DNA from 4 places in the Agarivorans sp. genome. Region 1 is predicted to be linked to each of the others. Evidence: predicted binding sites of a transcription regulator. Region 1 holds the regulator's gene; each other region holds the start of a gene.
The links. Region 1 encodes sigma-54, which starts transcription at its own class of promoters, with help from an activator protein. Its sites were predicted from a motif close to GTTGGCACGNNNNTNGNNT; they were not measured.
Positions count from the first base shown of each region.

Region 2: the regulator sigma-54 is predicted to act here: its motif matches at 1,966-1,984, upstream of ACQY6Q_RS06515 (HAD-IIB family hydrolase).
Region 3: the regulator sigma-54 is predicted to act here: its motif matches at 2,423-2,441, upstream of ACQY6Q_RS05430 (THxN family PEP-CTERM protein).
Region 4: the regulator sigma-54 is predicted to act here: its motif matches at 2,925-2,943, upstream of nifB (nitrogenase cofactor biosynthesis protein NifB).

Region 1 covers NZ_JBNKPP010000133.1:22,321-26,691, forward strand. The annotation lists gene lptA (lipopolysaccharide transport periplasmic protein LptA) at 1-122, shown strand, start outside; gene lptB (LPS export ABC transporter ATP-binding protein) at 125-850, shown strand; gene ACQY6Q_RS08125 (RNA polymerase factor sigma-54) at 905-2,407, shown strand; gene hpf (ribosome hibernation promoting factor) at 2,432-2,719, shown strand; gene ptsN (PTS IIA-like nitrogen regulatory protein PtsN) at 2,728-3,171, shown strand; gene rapZ (RNase adapter RapZ) at 3,198-4,055, shown strand; gene ACQY6Q_RS08145 (HPr family phosphocarrier protein) at 4,039-4,311, shown strand.
Region 2 covers NZ_JBNKPP010000105.1:5,260-9,630, reverse strand. The annotation lists gene ACQY6Q_RS06520 (glycosyl transferase) at 1-1,043, opposite strand, end outside; gene ACQY6Q_RS06515 (HAD-IIB family hydrolase) at 1,046-1,927, opposite strand; gene phoB (phosphate regulon transcriptional regulator PhoB) at 2,243-2,935, shown strand; gene phoR (phosphate regulon sensor histidine kinase PhoR) at 2,942-4,258, shown strand; gene ACQY6Q_RS06500 (transglycosylase SLT domain-containing protein) at 4,345-4,371, shown strand, end outside.
Region 3 covers NZ_JBNKPP010000092.1:5,381-9,751, forward strand. The annotation lists gene ACQY6Q_RS05415 (single-stranded DNA-binding protein) at 1-410, shown strand, start outside; gene ACQY6Q_RS05420 (S1 family peptidase) at 568-1,323, opposite strand; gene ACQY6Q_RS05425 (ThiF family adenylyltransferase) at 1,446-2,303, shown strand; gene ACQY6Q_RS05430 (THxN family PEP-CTERM protein) at 2,488-3,399, shown strand; gene ACQY6Q_RS05435 (PEP-CTERM/exosortase system-associated acyltransferase) at 3,541-4,371, shown strand, end outside.
Region 4 covers NZ_JBNKPP010000252.1:6,495-10,865, reverse strand. The annotation lists gene modA (molybdate ABC transporter substrate-binding protein) at 1-651, opposite strand, end outside; gene ACQY6Q_RS14645 (nitrogen fixation protein NifQ) at 696-1,319, opposite strand; gene ACQY6Q_RS14640 (4Fe-4S dicluster domain-containing protein) at 1,328-1,594, opposite strand; gene nifB (nitrogenase cofactor biosynthesis protein NifB) at 1,594-2,889, opposite strand; gene nifA (nif-specific transcriptional activator NifA) at 3,039-4,371, opposite strand, start outside.

The sequences.
Region 1 (4,371 bases):
GTATGATCAAATACAGCATTGATAAACAAGAAATGGTAGCCCAAGGAGATGGAAACAGTCGTGTCACCACCATTTTCTTACCGCAACAACTCAACGATATTGCGCCACAGGAACAACAGTAACGATGAGTACATTGATTGCTGAAAACCTAGCCAAAAGTTACAAAGGTCGCAAGGTAGTAAAAGACGTTAGTCTGAATGTAGAAACCGGTAAGATCGTGGGCTTACTCGGCCCCAATGGAGCGGGGAAAACCACCACCTTTTACATGGTAGTAGGCTTAGTGCCTCGCGATCATGGTCGAATTCTAATCGATGACGATGACCTATCTAGCACGGCTATGCATAGCCGTGCCCGCAAGGGTATTGGCTACCTACCCCAAGAAGCGTCTATATTTAGACGTCTATCTGTTGAAAAAAATATTCTTGCGGTGTTAGAAACCCGTAAAGATCTCGACAAACAGCAACAACAAGTGGCTTTAGACGACCTCTTAGAAGAGTTCCACATTAGTCACATTAGAAAAAACCTAGGCATGAGTTTGTCTGGTGGGGAACGCCGCCGGGTTGAAATTGCTCGTGCTTTAGCCGCCGCGCCAAAGTTTATTTTGCTTGACGAACCCTTTGCTGGTGTAGATCCTATTTCTGTTATCGATATAAAAAAGATTATTGAACACCTGCGTGATCGTGGTCTTGGCGTATTGATCACCGATCACAATGTGAGAGAAACTCTCGATGTTTGTGAACATGCCTATATCGTTAGCCAAGGCGAATTGATAGCCTCGGGGAAACCTGAAGAAATACTTGAAAATGAACACGTGAAACGAGTTTATCTCGGTGAACAATTCAAGCTATAGTTAAAGTGCAAGTAAAAAACACAATACAATAAGAAGAAGGAACAGCGGTAGTTAATGAAAGCATCTTTGCAGTTGCGTCTTGGTCAACAATTGACCATGACCCCTCAGTTACAACAGGCGATTCGCTTACTCCAGCTTTCAACACTGGATTTGCAGCAAGAAATTCAGGAGGCACTGGAAAGTAACCCTCTGCTCGAAGCGGATGAGTCACACGCCAGTGACAACGATGCTAATGAGGCTCAATCTCTTAATGACAAAATTAACGATAGCAGTATAAACAACGAAGTTGATAATAGTCAATTAGAAGCCGGCGATGCCATTAACCAAGACACTGTTTCTGATGACTTACCGGTGGATTCCACTTGGGATGATATCTACAGCGCCAGTTCAGGACCTTCAAGCTCAGGCAGCAGCGGTGTTAGCGACGACAGCGATATGTTGTTTCAAGGTGAAACCGTTGAATCTTTACAAGACCACTTAGTATGGCAGATGCAACTGACACCATTTAGTGAAGTTGACCAAGCTATTGCGTTGGCAATTATCGATGCGATTGATGAATCAGGTTACCTAACTCAAAATTGCGAACAGCTCTTAGAAGGTTTACGCGACAGTGAAAATAACGATTTAGATGTTGAGCTGGATGAAGTTGAAGCTGTATTAAAGCGTATTCAACACTTCGATCCGGTAGGTATTGGCGCGCGCTCTTTACAAGAATGCTTAATGATTCAATTAGGCCGCTTTGCCGAAGATACTCCTTGGCTAAAAGAAGCTAAAGACATTGTCACTAACCATATCGATGTCTTAGCCAATCGCGACTTCCGCTTATTGTCACGTAAAACCAAATTGAAAGAAGAGCAGTTGCGTGAAGTTATGCGACTCATTCATACCTTAGAGCCCCGTCCTGGCAACGCTGTAGAACCCAATCAGGCGCAATACGTTATTCCCGATGTCTCGGTCATAAAACGTCAAGGTCGATGGGTGGTAGAACTAAACCCTGACGCCATGCCCAAATTAAGGGTAAATTCTCACTATGCTTCACTCAGTAAAACCTCTACCAATGCCAACGATACCCAGTTTATTCGTAGTCATTTACAAGAAGCTAAGTGGTTTATCAAAAGCATTGAAAGCCGTAACGAAACACTGTTAAAAGTATCGAACTGCATTGTTCACCATCAGCAAGCCTTCTTTGAGTATGGAGAAGAAGCGATGAAACCAATGGTATTGAACGATGTAGCAGAAGCTGTAGAAATGCATGAGTCGACTATTTCTCGGGTTACCACCCAGAAATTTATGCATACTCCTCGTGGCATTTTTGAATTGAAATACTTCTTTTCCAGCCATGTCACCACCGAAGGGGGCGGGGAATGCTCTTCTACAGCAATTAGAGCCTTAATTAAAAAACTGGTAGCTGCCGAAAACAGCAATAAACCACTCAGCGATAGTAAAATTGCTGATATTTTGGCAGATCAGGGGATCAAGGTGGCAAGACGCACCATTGCTAAATACCGTGAGTCTTTGGCTATTCCACCTTCTAACCAACGTAAAAGCCTTATCTAAGGCCTATAACAGGGGACGATATCTATGCAAATTAATCTTACCGGACACCACGTAGAAATTACTGAGTCATTAAAAGAATATGTCCACACAAAATTTGCCAAACTAACCCGACGATTCGAACAAATAAATAATGTTCATGTCATCTTAAATGTGGAGAAACTAAATCAAATCGCCGAAGCGACCCTACATTTAAATGGTGGTGAGGTATTTGCCACTTCAGAACACACCGACATGTACGCAGCCATCGATAGCCTGATCGATAAACTCGATCGTCAAGTTATCAAACACAAAGAAAAACTCACTAAACACTAGTCACTCTAATGCAACTAAATAAAGTACTAAGTTTGAACTGCACGCAACGTGCAGTTCAATGCTCTTCAAAAAAACGCGCCCTAGAAATCATTAGCGAGCTGGCAGCTAGCCAATTGGATATCTCTGCTCAAAGTATTTTTGAGAGTTTATTAAATAGAGAAAAAATGGGCAGCACCGGCATTGGCCAAGGTATTGCGATTCCCCATGGGCGAATTGCTAGTGAACATCAAGCCACTGCGGTTTTCTTACGCTGTGATCCTGCGATAACGTTTGACTCCATCGACAATCAACCCGTCGATTTGGTTTTTGCCTTATTAGTCCCCGAAGACCAATGTCAGCAACACTTAAACACCCTATCTCAAGTTGCTGAAAAACTTAATGATAAACAAGTATGTAAACAACTTCGCTGCGCACAAAGTGATGACGAGCTATACAACATCATGGTAGCCTAATACTCTAAGCTTAATTAGGGGCCATCATGGAACTAATCATCGTTAGTGGACGCTCCGGTTCAGGCAAAACGGTTGCCTTACGAGTGTTAGAAGATCTCGGGTATTATTGTGTCGACAACCTTCCGGTACTGTTGTGGCAGTCGCTTATCGACAACTTAAAACAAAAGTATCCGAAGGTTGCCATTAGCATCGATATTCGTAACCTTCCAGATGAGCCCTCACCGATCGCGCGGGTGATCCGCAATGCCGGCCCCGAAGTCAACTTGCTCAGCATCTTCTTAGATGCCAAAGACGAGGCTCTAATTCGTCGTTATAGCGAGACGCGGCGAGTCCACCCACTAAGTCAAAACGGTGTTTCACTGGCCGAGGCGATTGAATCGGAAACCGCCCTATTAGAGCCCATCTCAAGTAACGCCGATTTACGGATCGATACTTCGAGGTTATCGGTTCATGAACTCAGCAGCCTGATCCGCTCGCGAGTCACCGGTGATAAACAACAACAGCTGATTATGGTATTTGAATCCTTTGGCTTCAAAAATGGTGTGCCCAGCGATGCAGACTATATGTTTGACGCACGTTTTTTGCCTAACCCGCATTGGCAAGAACAACTTCGCCCACTGACCGGTTTAGACCAAGCGGTTCAAGATTACCTCGCTGCTCAGCCCTTAGTCACTGAGTATATTGATCAAATTAGTCAATTACTTGATAGCTGGCTACCCCATTTGGAGGCCAACAACCGTGCCTACCTAACCATTGCCATAGGCTGCACCGGTGGACAACATCGCAGTGTTTATGTGGCGGAAAAGCTGGCCGAGCACTTTAGCTCAAAACGAAAAGTACAACGTCGTCATCGCACTTTGGAACATCATCTTGAAGCTCACTAGACAGGTTATCGTAAAAAACAAATTGGGGTTACATGCTCGCCCCGCCACTAAATTAGTAGAGTTGGCCCAGCAATTTAATGCTGAATTAAGTATCATGGATGGAGATAAAATCGCCTCCGCCGCCAGTGTATTAGGACTCATGGTACTCGCCAGCGCGCAGGGCAGCACCCTAACGCTGATAGCCGAAGGAGACGATGCGGAAGCTGCCTTAGATGCGGTACAAGCCTTGGTTGAAGCTAACTTCGACGAAGAATAAAACGATTGCAATAAACTCAAGCTACACTTAGCAGGCAAGGCTTGCAGCAGCACAAATAGG
Region 2 (4,371 bases), on a different contig from region 1:
GCGTGGCGATCAAGGCTTAAGCCGTTAATCAGCGCATCACTGTGGTAGTTATCGATGAAATCCAGTGCCATTCTAAAATAGGTGGCTTTTAATGAGCGTAGTTTGCCGGGGCTAAAGGTATGGCCTTGAGTCGCCAGTTTGCGGATCACGGCCTTACTGATGTCGGTGGCCATTTTGGCTAAACCTGCATCCAGGTTATCCGGGCTGAGGTCTTGGTGTTTATGGTCATAGACATCGGCAATGTCGACCTGACAGATGCGGTTGGTGGAATGATTACGGTAAATTTCTGATAGTACGCCAATTTCTAAACCCCAGTCAGAGGGAATACGTAGATCATTAATTACATCTAGCTGCATGGAAAATTCGCCAGCTAGCGAGTAGCGGAAGCTGTCTAAATACTCGAGGTAGTCATCGTAGCCTTCAATTTTTTTCAGGGCTTTTAGTAGCGGCGTAACCAATAGCCGAGCCACTCGGCCGTTCAGCTTTCCATCAGCATGGCGGGCGTAAAAACCTTTACAAAACTCATAGTTAAATAACGGGTTAGCTACCGGATACATTAATCTAGCTAACATGCTGCGGTCATAGGTAATAATGTCGCAATCATGCAGGCCGACCGCCTTACTCTTACCCGACGCTAACGCGTAGCCAAAGCAATACCAAACATTTCTGCCTTTACCAGGCTCTTTTGGGGCTAAGTTGTGTTCGGCTAGCTGGGCATCTAAAGCACGTAGGCGCGGGCCGTCGTTCCATAGAATGCGGACATGTTGGGGGAGTTCGGCAAAGTAATCTTTAGCAAAGGCAAACTGCTCTTCAGTGGCGCAGTCTAAACCAACGATAATCTCACTAAGGTAGGGGACTTTTGCTAACTCGGCAACAATGGTAGCTAGTGCTGGCCGTTCGAGTTCTGAAAATAAAGACGGCAGTACTAAGCTCATTGGCCGGACTTTAGAGAACGCTATTAGCTCCTGTTCTAACTCTTCGAGCGGTCGATCGGTTAAGTTATGTAAGGTAGTCACAATACCGTTTTGATAAAAATCAGCCATGGTTATGCTCCGTTTAGTAAGGAATGTAAAATTTGTTGCATGGATTGATGCCAGCCATACGGTCCTGGGTGAGAGGCTAGGCTTGAATTGGGGTGGTCGATCATCAGTGCTGGATCGTGTTTGCGGGGAATGACAACTGGAATATCGGCGCTTTCAAGCATGCTTCTATCGTTTTCACTATCACCTAATGCGATGGTGGTAAATTCATGCTGATATTGATGTTGATAAAGCTGTTTTAGCCATTGCATGGCATCGGCTTTGTCGAACTTAGCTTTGACATGATAAAAACGCCCGCCTTTGACTACGGCGAGGTTATGCGCTTCTAACTTGCTGATAAATATTTTTAGCTGGTCTTCACTGTCATTCCATAACAAGGGCTCTGAGGCCATGCGTTGTTTAGCAAGCTGGGCATCATATTTGGGTAAGCCTGTGTTTAATTGCACTTCGCTCACATTCATGTCATTAAAACCTTGAAAGCGGAAGTGATATTGTTGGCGCAGTACACTTAGGTACTGGCAAATATCGGGATAACTTGGGCCAAAGGTTTTAAATTTCCAGTGCTGTTTACCCACATTAAGTGGGCTTAACTCATCGGCTTGCAGCTCGCCTTCAGCCGGAATACATAAGGCGGAGCCATTTTCTATGGCAAAGGGTTGTTGCAAACCCATTTTTTTCTGCAGCTGCAAAACCTCCATAAAGGTTTTACTGGTATTAAAAATGATTGGAACATTAAGCTGCTTGAGTTGGTTCAGGCTAGGCAAGGCTGCTTCATAGCTATAGCTATCATGGTCTAATAAGGTGCCGTCTAAGTCTGTAAATACCAAAAGCTTGCTGGCGCCTTGGTAACCTCTGGTAGTTGATAGTTGCTGAGCGAAATACTGCATGCTGCCCCTAAAATAACGAAATATGTTTGGCTAAGACAAAGCACGAGCAGTGCCATAACCAAGCCTTAGCTTATTAAAAAAACATTAAAACTTATTGTTATCATGGGCTTAGACCTTATAAAAAACTCAGTAGTTAGCTAAGTGGGGAAAAAGGTATTGAACAATTATGGTGCAAGCTGAAGACTTCTGCCTTACTTTGCACCGGTTTGGTTCGCGTTGTATTTGTCTAATCCTTTGATTTACACTGTGCTTGTCATAAATCTGTCATTAATACGTCGCATAATTGCCATAGTTTCTTAGATTGAGATGAAAGTAATGCCTAGGAAGATACTTGTTGTAGAAGATGAAGCACCGATCCGCGAGATGTTATGCTTTGTTCTAGAACAGCATGGATACGAGCCAATTGAAGCGGCTGATTACGAGCAAGCAATTGCTAAGCTCACCGAACCTTACCCCGATTTAGCCTTATTAGACTGGATGTTGCCGGGTGGCAGTGGAATTTCGATTATTAAGCACATGCGCCGTCATGAGCTGACGCGACAAATTCCGGTGATTATGTTGACAGCCAAAGGTGAAGAAGAAGACAAGGTACAAGGTTTGGAAGCGGGAGCGGATGATTATTTAACCAAGCCGTTTTCACCAAAAGAATTAATGGCGAGAGTTAAGGCGGTGATTCGTCGTATTTCTCCCACCTCCTTGGAAGAAACCATCGAAGTTCAGGGTTTGCGCCTTGACCCGGTGTCACATAGGGTTAGCGTTGAAAATGAACCCTTAGATATGGGCCCCACCGAATTTAAACTGCTGCATTTTTTCATGACTCATCCTGAGCGCGTTTATAGTCGTGAACAGTTGCTTAATAATGTTTGGGGAACTAATGTGTACGTCGAAGACCGCACTGTAGATGTTCATATACGGCGTTTGCGTAAGGCCATCGGCCTTCAAGGTTATGACCGCCTAATACAAACTGTTCGCGGTTCAGGATACCGTTTTTCAACTAGGATGAAATAGTTACCAATGTTTGTGCCTTTTTCATGGCAACGGGTAATTTGGCGAGTCGCGTTGGCGTACTCGCCTTTATTCGTTTTGGGCGCGCTGAGCGGCTACGCTTTAGAAGCCTGCTTGTTGGCCGCTGTAATTCATATTGCTTGGATGTATAGCCAACAACATAAACTGTTAGATTGGTTATATAACCAACGGAAGTTGTCACCTCCGCATGGGGCCGGTAGTTGGGAGCCTGTATTTCACGGCATATATAATATGCTAAAACGCCGTTTGAGCCGAGAGCGTGAACTGGCGCAATTAATGAAATACTTCCGTTTGGGGGCCGAAGCTTTACCTGATGCAATAGTGGTGATTAATCAAGATGGTGCCATCTTATGGTGTAATCAGCTGGCGCAAAGCTTGTTAGGTTTAAAGTGGCCAGCAGACGCCGGACAGCATTTAACTAATTTGATCCGCACCCCTGCCTTCGTGCATTACTTAAGTAAAGGCCGTTTTAACCAACCCTTAGAAATTATTAGCCCGGTAGAAAAAGACATATGGCTTGAGTTTCGTGCAATGCCATATAGTCAAAAACAGCTGTTATTGGTGGTGCGAGATGTTAGCCAACTGCGTAAATTAGAGAAAATGCGTAAGCGCTTTGTGTCTAATGTTAGCCATGAATTACGAACGCCACTCACGGTAATGCGCGGCTATTTAGAAATGCTGGACCAAGACGAAATTGACCCGCTGATTTGGGGCAAGGCACGCAGTACCATGCTTGATCAAAGCAGTCGCATGGAAAACCTGGTTAATCAGCTGCTTACCTTGGCTAAAATCGAATCAGCGTCACTTGAAGATGGCTCTGAGCCGATAGATTTTTCTGCGATTGTGCACAAGCTAAAGGCAGAGGTGGAAGGTTTAGCCAAGGACAAGCAGCTCAGTTTTAAATTTAAGATTGAAGAAAATATCAGCATAAAGGGTGAACAAGAACAGCTACGTAGTGCCTGTGGTAATTTGCTGGGCAATGCTATTAAGTATTGTAGTGAACCCGGAGAGATTGAAGTTACCTTATCGTCGATCCCTACAGGAGTGGTATTTGCGGTTAAAGATTCCGGACCGGGGATTGCCCGTAAGCACTTACAGCGTCTAACCGAGCGTTTTTATCGAGTCGATAAGGCGCGCTCAAGAGACACTGGTGGCGCAGGTTTGGGCCTATCTATAGTGAAACATGCTTTGCAGCATCATGACAGCCAACTTCAGATAAAGAGTAAGGTGGGTAAGGGCAGTACTTTTAGTTTCATTATTCCCAAGAAGTTGCTGGTAAAGACGGCAAGCCAAGAGGCTTCTTAGTGAGAGGGCGCTATTTTTAAGCAATTACTTTTTGTTAAATCCTGCTTATACTAGCTATAGGACTGATTTTAAAAGGGTTGTTGCTATTGAATAGATTGATTGTTGGTCGAGTA
Region 3 (4,371 bases), on a different contig from region 1:
CTGAAGTAGCTGGCGAATACTTGCGTAAAGGTTCACAGGTTTATATTGAAGGTCAATTACAAACACGTAAATGGCAGGATCAGAATGGCCAAGACCGTTACTCCACCGAAGTAGTCGTACAAGGCTTTAATGGTGTAATGCAAATGTTGGGTGGTCGTCAAGGTGGCCAGGGCCAAACAATGGGTGGAGCACCTCAGCAACAAAGCCAAGGTAATTGGGGTCAACAACAGGCTCCACAAGCTCAGCAAGGCGGCTTCCAACAACAAGCTCCGCAGCAGCAATCAGCACCACAACAGCAAGGCGGTTTTCAACCTGCGGCGAAGCCTGCTCCACAGCAAGCACCTCAACAGCAGCCGGTTCCTCAGTATAATGAACCACCAATGGATTTTGACGACGATATTCCGTTTTGAACTAAGACAAAATAAGAAATGTTGAAAATACATTAACCCGCTGATTCAGCGGGTTTTTTGTTTTTTACGCTGGGGAATAAAAAGCCTGTTTCATAACAACTTGGCTGAGAGATGTGATTAGAAGGATTGTTACTTGGTAAAGTATATGAAAAGTAGATTACTTTTTTAACGTCGCCAGTAATTCTCGTAGATGAATAATTGGAATGGCATAACTGATCGCGCTGGGATCAGAGAGCACCGCTTCTTTGGTGGTTTTTACAAAGACTTTATTGATTAGCGCAATGACTTCGCCGCTTTGCGGATGATAGACCGGGCTGCCACTGTTTCCAGGATAAGCCGTCGCATCCAACTGGTAAATATTATAGGGTGACTTCAGTCTTTTTAGCTGGGCTAGGCTTAATTCATTGGCATTGCGCGCGGGGATCACCACGGGTGTAATGCTGGAAATGATACCGCGGTGAGTAACTGGATAGAGACCAAGCACGGCACCAATGGGAAAGCCGGTGAAAGCATATAGCTCTCCTTCCCTTACCTTTTGTTGGGATAGGGTTAAAGGTTGCATGGCTTGGCCTTCTACTCTCAATATGGCTAAATCATGCTGTTGATCGTTAGCGACTACACTAGCAAAGCGGATTTCAGGGGCACGCCCCTGTCCAACAAATATAACTAACCTTTCTTTTTGTTGCTGGTTGAGGCTTTCTGGTAAAACATGAGCGTTGGTCGCCACCAAATGTTCTGAAATAACAAAGCCGGTGCCGCGTAAATTGGCGCGAGGGGAATTCAAACGATTATAGGTGCCAATACCCACTATCGAGGGTTTCACCTTTTCAATTGTATCAGCAAGTGCGCTGGAAGCTTCTACACTAAACAATGATGTAACTAATGTAATGAAGAGAACGAAGGTGATTTTCATAGAAAGCTATCCTTGGGCCGGTTTTTTATCTTAATTTTTCGCCCTAGCTAAGGCAAATTAGTTTAGCTTGAGCAGTTTAATTCACCATAGAGCTCGGACAAATACGATAGGGATGTTAAGCAATGAGTTTTAATTACCAAGATGCCTTTTCTAGAAATATTGGGTGGGTAACAGATGCCGAACAACAACAGCTTAAAGGCAAGCGAGTGGCTATGGCTGGTGCTGGAGGAGTGGGTAGTGAACATATTGTCACTTTAGCCCGTCTTGGAATCGGCAAATTTCATATCTCGGACTTTGATGACTATGAAGTGCATAATTTTAATCGCCAAGCTGGCGCTTTTATGTCTACCGTTGGCCAGGCAAAGGTCAAGGTGATGGAAAAAGTCTGTTTAGATATTAATCCCCAAGCGGATGTTAAAACATTTCCTGAAGGCATTTTTGAGCATAATGTCGATGAGTTTTTAGACGGTGTGGATGTTTACGTAGACAGCTTAGATTTCTTTGCTTTGGAAGCTCGTAAATTAGTATTTCAAAAGTGTTTAGAAAAAAATATTCCTTTAGTGACCGCTGCTCCTTTAGGTATGGGCTGTGCTTTTCTTTGTTTTATGCCGGGGGGGATGAGTTATGAAGAGTATTTTCGTTTTGAAGATGCCAAAAGTGAGAATGAACAGTACATTAAGTTTCTAATTGGACTATCGCCCGCCATGTTACAGCGGCCTTATTTAGTCGATCCTAGCAAAGCAGACTTTCATGCCAAGAAAGGACCGTCGATGCCGATGGCCGTTAAGCTTTGCAGTGGAGTGGCGGGGACTTATGTGCTGAAAATATTGTTGAATCGAGGGGAATTAATTACCGCTCCGCATGGCATTCACTTTGATGCTTACCGCAATCGGTTTAAGAAAACTTGGCGTCCTATGGGCAATCGAAATCCGTTACAGCGTTTAATGTTCAATATAGCGAAGAAGATTGTTTTAAAGTGATCTTGGTAAAGGAGGGCGCCAGACCCTCACAGCTGAATGTAGTGTCGATTTATTTTACATTTCAATTACAAGCTTCCATTTGTTATTTTTTATCTATTTGATATATAAGTATTTTTAAAGTTGGCATTACAATTGCTTTGTTAGGCTTGTATCTCGACTAGTGATGACCAAATGGATGGGTGACATGAATAAATTTAAATTAACTTGTTTAGCGGCTGGCTTGAGTGTAGCAAGCATCTCAGCCAACGCTTTTCTAATTACCGACTGGACCTACGCTAATGAAGCGGGTTTTGATCAATGGACTTCTGATCCTAATGCCATCGACCCTACAGGTATCGACGCCACTGGGGCAACCTTAGATGATTTTGATGTGTTGTTTGGTGGTGAGCTTCCTAAAACATTGAGCTGGGGCGAACCTTACGGCGCAGTTAACCCTGATTTGAAACAAAGTTCATTAGCTATTGATGATGCTCAATCGGGTCCGGTTACTACTAGTGTTGTTGATGGTGTTGGTGCTTTAGACTTTGTTTCTGGTACTGGCCTTACCCATGAAAACTGGGGTGTAACGGGTGACACGTTAGTTGCTGCCACTCTATTCGATGGCTTGTTCTTGAATCCAACGGCTCCTGTAGTGGGTCCAGTGCTTCCTGCTCCGGTACTTCAGTTTGGTGTTATTTTTGAAGAAACTTATAACACTCCGGGTAACGGTGTTTGTAAATACGGTGACACCTTAGTGGGCGAAGCGGGTATCAACGTTGCGGGTTGTGCTGACTTATTTACCTTGGTATTAGGTCCTGAAGTGACTTATCAGGAAGTAGGTGGTGACATTTACTTAAGTAATAGCTTTATTATTCCTATTCCTGGATATGATGAGTATCAATATACGTTAACTACTCGTCTTCAAGGTCTAGAAGTATTGGGTGATGTTGATTGTGGACCAAACTTCACATGTATTGGCTTCTTAACAGAAGAAGATAAAACCAATGAGTTGCAAGCTGGCTTTGCTATCTCTGCAGCGCGTGTTCCTGAACCTGGTACATTAGCTATTTTTGGTTTAGGTTTGTTAGGTCTAGCGTCTATTCGCCGCCGCGCATAGTAATGAATATAGCTGCTTAACCTGTAGCATAGAAATAAAAAAGCGCAGCTCAGTCTGCGCTTTTTTTATCAAACCTATCTAAACTAATAATAATAATTTGAATCTGGTGTTTTGATTAATTTCAAACTTTGAGAGCCAATTATGATTCGTAATAAATATGTCAAAAATCTCGCCTCATACCCCTATATTGGAGCCGTAGTAAGGGGAGGTATTGCACTGTTGGTTAAACGTGAGGCCAAGTTAATTGCTCAGCACTTTTCTGAGTATTTACGCCCCGTAGTGGCCTATGAGCCTGATACTGTAAAAGAAGCATTTCGGATCCGTCATGATGTATATTGCGAAGAACTCAATTTTGAACCGATCCGTGAAAATGGGATGGAGCAGGATGAGTTTGATGAGTATTCACGTTTTTGTCTGATAGAGCATAAACCCAGTTCTCGTTTTGCGGGTTGTGTACGCATTGTTTCTCCTTCAAATAGTAAAGAGTTATTGCCCATTGAAAAATTTTGCTCCAAAGCAATTGATGGCGCCAAATTTCATCCTTCGCAATTTGCTCGAAATGAAATCTGTGAAATATCGCGTTTAGCGGTTCGTCCTCAGTTTCGCCGTCGTAAGTCAGATCAGTTTGAAGGTGCTGCAGCGGGTGCGATTAATGAACAAACTTACTCTGAGGAAGAGCTTCGCTGCTTTCCTTTTTTAGCTATTGGTCTGTATCTTTCTATCGCCGCATTAGCGGTAAGAGCTGGTACTCATCATGCTTTTGTTATGATGGAACCGCGCTTGGCCCGAAGTATGAGCTTCTTAGGCATTAAGTTTGAACAACTAGGTCCGGCGATTGATTACCATGGTGTGCGGGCACCTTATTACATTAGCGCTTCTATGTTGACCCGTAGCTTACCTGTGGGTTTTCAAGCTTTAATGAGTAGCATTGACAAAGAAGTTGAAAAGGGCTGTTTAGCTGCAAGAAACAGC
Region 4 (4,371 bases), on a different contig from region 1:
GTCTTGTTTAATTGGCGAATACAGCTCTTTGGGCACCATCCATGCGGCCCCTTCCCTCACTTCGCCGTTAACTAATACCTGCGACAAGGCCACAAAGCCCAGTTCAACGGCGCCAGAGCTGATTTGTTGAAAAGTTTGCGCCACTGATTGCCCTTCTACCAACTTGGCTTGCACCTGCGAGTACAGCCCTAGTTGCTCTAAGGCTTGTACCGCTGCGGCGCCATAGGGCGCGGTTTTAGGGTTACAAATAGCTAAGTGCTTAAAGGTATTAGTGCTCAATACCTTGCCTTGCTGATCAACAAGGCTGGCATTAGGCGACCACAATACTAACTGGCCTTGGGCATAGCTGCGCTGCGAGGCGGCCACCGCTAAACCTTGATTAACTAATAGGCTTGGGCGAGCTTGATCTGCGGCAAAAAACACCTCAAAGGGTGCGCCGTTAATGATTTGCGCAAACAGCTTGCCCGTTGAACCCACCGAGATCTGTACTTGATGTTGGGTATCTTGCTCAAACTGCTGGGCAATTTGTTGCAAGGGTTTATAAAAGTTGGCCGCCACCGCTACTTGAACGGTATCGGCGGCACAGGAAAAACTGAAAACACTCAGGGCGCTTAAGCCAAACAACAGCGCTTTAAAATTACATTTAATCATTACTACTACCTCGGTAAATACTTACTCAATAACGATCGTTAGCTTTAAACGAAACACTCACTGTAACTAGAACATTCTGCGCAGCTAGGCGCACGGCACACGTAATCGCCTCCTTGTTGGCATAAGTAGCGATAGAAAAACCGCTTCCAGCGCATGTTGTTGGTATTCATGGCATGCAAGTCAGGAAAGTTATACTTGAGTAAGTCGCCTAATTCGGCTCGTTCACTTAGGCCTAAGCTGCGCCATAGGTGGGCCTGCGATAAACAAGCGGTAGCAACAACAATCGCCATTTGCAGCGCATAAGGCGCTTTAGGGTTGGCGTATTCTATCAGTACATTAATCAGCTCATTACGTTCTTGAGCGCGTAAACTAAACACCTCGGCAAGTACTTCCGAACGCTTTCGCAGATTAGCTTTGAACGGTTGCCGCCATAACAGTTCTTGATTCTCTACTTCTCGGCTACTAACGGCCCGTTTTAGCTCCAAATAACTGGCGTTATCCAAACCTAAACCATGAGGTAAGGCGGCATTCCCACCCAGTTGAGCCAAAATAATACTTTTAAACCAAGCTCGGTTTCGCAGAGACATGGGGTAAGTCACCTTGCTTAAGGCTTGCTCCCAAGCGAGCCCAATATAACTATCGTCGGCTTCTAGCAACTGATGTTCCATAGTTCCTCCTAGCTTGAAAAGGCAATCACATTTGGATCTTGTGGCAAGCCCGTCAAAGAGCCCGGCGGGTTAAGGGCTTGGCCTTGCGCGTCAACAATGGCGGTTTCTACCGGACAAATTTGCGCACACTGAGGCCCCTTACCTAGGGTTTTACACTCGTTACAGCGGTGTTCAATGATGCTGAACTTAGCGTCGGCACTCGATACCGCGCCCTGAGGGCACACCTCTTTACAGGCGTAACAGGAAATACAGGCTTTAGTAATTGATAAGGCCATTATCCACACTCCCCTACACTACAAGCTGATGCTTTGCTGCGTTGTGCTTGCAACTGCTGTTGAATAGCGCTTAGGGCTTGCTCTATGTCGCGTAGCGCGTATTGGGTGGTCACTTCTACGCCCAGTTCGGCTAGCTCTTGTTTGGGGGCTAAACCGATTCGGCTACATAGGATTTGGTCGAAGTGATTAAGCGCAGACAAATCCTTTTGTTGGCTCTCAGGCTCGCATTCGTCACTACCCGAGCAGTACTGCTGCCAACTAAAATCGGCTTGTTTGTCGATGCAATCGGCACTTACTAAATAAGTGCTAAATTCACTGGCGTGACCAAAGTGCTGGTCAATCAGCAGCTTGCTCTTACTGGCAATGGCAATACGTAAGGGTTTGTTACTCGCCGGGGCATTTTCCAAGGCGGCGATGTCGATGTCTTGGCCTAGTTTACCCACCGCGTCGGCGCGACATTGTTGGCAATGGGTCATTTGGCTCATGCTTTGCCCTGCCAGCGCTCTGGCTTGGTCTAATTCTTCTTTGGTGGGGCCGCGCTGTCCCATTAAACCAAAATAGGTACCATGGGCGGGGTCAGAAATTAGCGGCATAACATTGTGAATGAATGCCCCGTAACGACCTAATTCTTCGGCAAGCGCTTCGATATGGTGATCATTGATCCCTGGGATCAATACCGTGTTTACCTTTACTAACATACCCGCTTTAATGGCCGCCTCTAAGCCCATTAACTGGCGATCAATCAGGGTTTGTGCTGCCAGTCTACCGCGTAGCCGTTGCTGATTAAAATACACCCACGGGTAAATCTTCTGGCCAATGTTGGCGTCGATACAGTTGATGGTGATGGTAAGGTGTTTTACCCCTGCCTTAATTAAATCATTTAGTTGGTCGGGTAAGGCCAAACCATTGGTAGAAATACATAAGTGAACGTCACTATCCACTTTGGCAATCGCTTTTAAGCTAGCCAAGGTTGCCTTAGGATTAGCTAAGGGGTCGCCCGGCCCAGCAATACCCACCACTTGGGTTTCGGGTACGTGTTGTTTGACCTTTTGAAAACGTCTGGCGGCCATAGCTGGCGACAACAACTTAGACACCACCCCGGGGCGGGTTTCGTTGCTGCAATCGAATTTGCGGTTGCAATAGTTACACTGGATATTACATGCCGGCGCTACCGGCAAGTGCATTCTGGCATAACGATGCCCTTCTTTAGAAAAGCAAGGATGCTTCTCAACCAAGGCTGCTTGCTCTTTAGTTTTTGTATCTTTGGACTGCTCGCCGAGTGCATGAATAGTCATATAAAGCTTCCCTGTTAACCTTTTTTATGACTAAATTGCAATCCGCGTACCACCAGCAACATTCATATAAAACAATAACTTAGTGATATTTTATTTGTGAGAGAAGGAAATTGGCTGTCGGGTTTGTCGCAAATCCGACAGCCGAAGGTTTACATTTGGCGGACGTTGATGTTCATGGTTTGAATGCGATAAGCGATTTGACGCGGCGTCATATTGAGTAGCCTTGCCGCTTTCGCTTGTACCCAACCGGCTTGCTCTAGCGCTGCAATCACCCGTTCGCGTTCATCCATGTCCGAATTTTCAACCACCGGTTTCTCGACGGGAACCCGTGGGGTAAATTTAGGCCCATCGAGCCCGTCCAATACAATCAGGTCTTGGTCGATTATGCCACTTTCGCTCATTACCGACGCCCGCTCCAGCATGTTTTCGAGCTGACGCACGTTACCCGGCCAGTCATAGCCCATCATCATGCGAATAGCACTGTCGGTTAAGGACAATTCACGGCGTTGTTGCTTAGACAGTTTCTCTAATAAAAACTCGGCTAAGTCGGGTAAATCTTCAATACGTTCGCGTAACGGGGGCGGAAACATCGGCATAACATTCAGTCGGTAGTACAAGTCTTCACGAAAGCGCTCTTGTTTCACTTCCTCTTCTAGGTTGCGGTTGGTGGCGGCCAAAATCCGCACATCCACATGCAGGGTTTGAGTACTGCCCACTCGTTCAAACTCTCCTTCTTGCAGTACCCTAAGTAACTTAGCTTGGAAGGCAGCGGAAATTTCACCAATCTCATCGAGAAATAAGGTGCCGCCGTCGGCCATTTCAAAACGCCCTTTGCGCTGTTTAACTGCGCCAGTAAAGGCCCCTTTTTCGTGGCCAAATAATTCCGACTCCAACAAGTTGTCGGGCAAGGCGGCGCAGTTTAGCTTAATAAACGGCCCAGTGGCGCGCGGCGAATTATAGTGAATGGCGTTGGCAATTAGCTCTTTACCGGTGCCCGACTCACCCCGAATTAATACCGTACTATCCCACTTAGACACTAAGCGGATTTGTTCAAATACTCTACGCATTACCCGTGAGTGACCCACGATGTTGTCCATTGAGTAATTGCTTCTCACCTTGCGACGTAGCCGATCTCGCTCGGCTTGAAGCTGGTCGGTTTGCACCGCCACATCTTTAGCCAGCAATACACTCTTGGCAATTAGGTTAGCGGTCATTTCCAAGAAACGAGTAAACAGCGGCAGCTTACTGGGATCATCCAATAAAGGCTGCGCCGCCAATACCCCTAATACTTCGGCATTTTTCTTAATTGGCACCGCAATAAAGGGCAAATCCAAGGCGTAAAGGTCTAACTTATCAGCAAAGCGTAGGTCATTAGACACTTTGCTTAACACAATCGGCTGTTTCTGGCTTAATACTGTACCTACTATCCCTTCACCCGCTCGATAACGAACATTCTTAGGCATGTTGCTGCCATCCAATTTA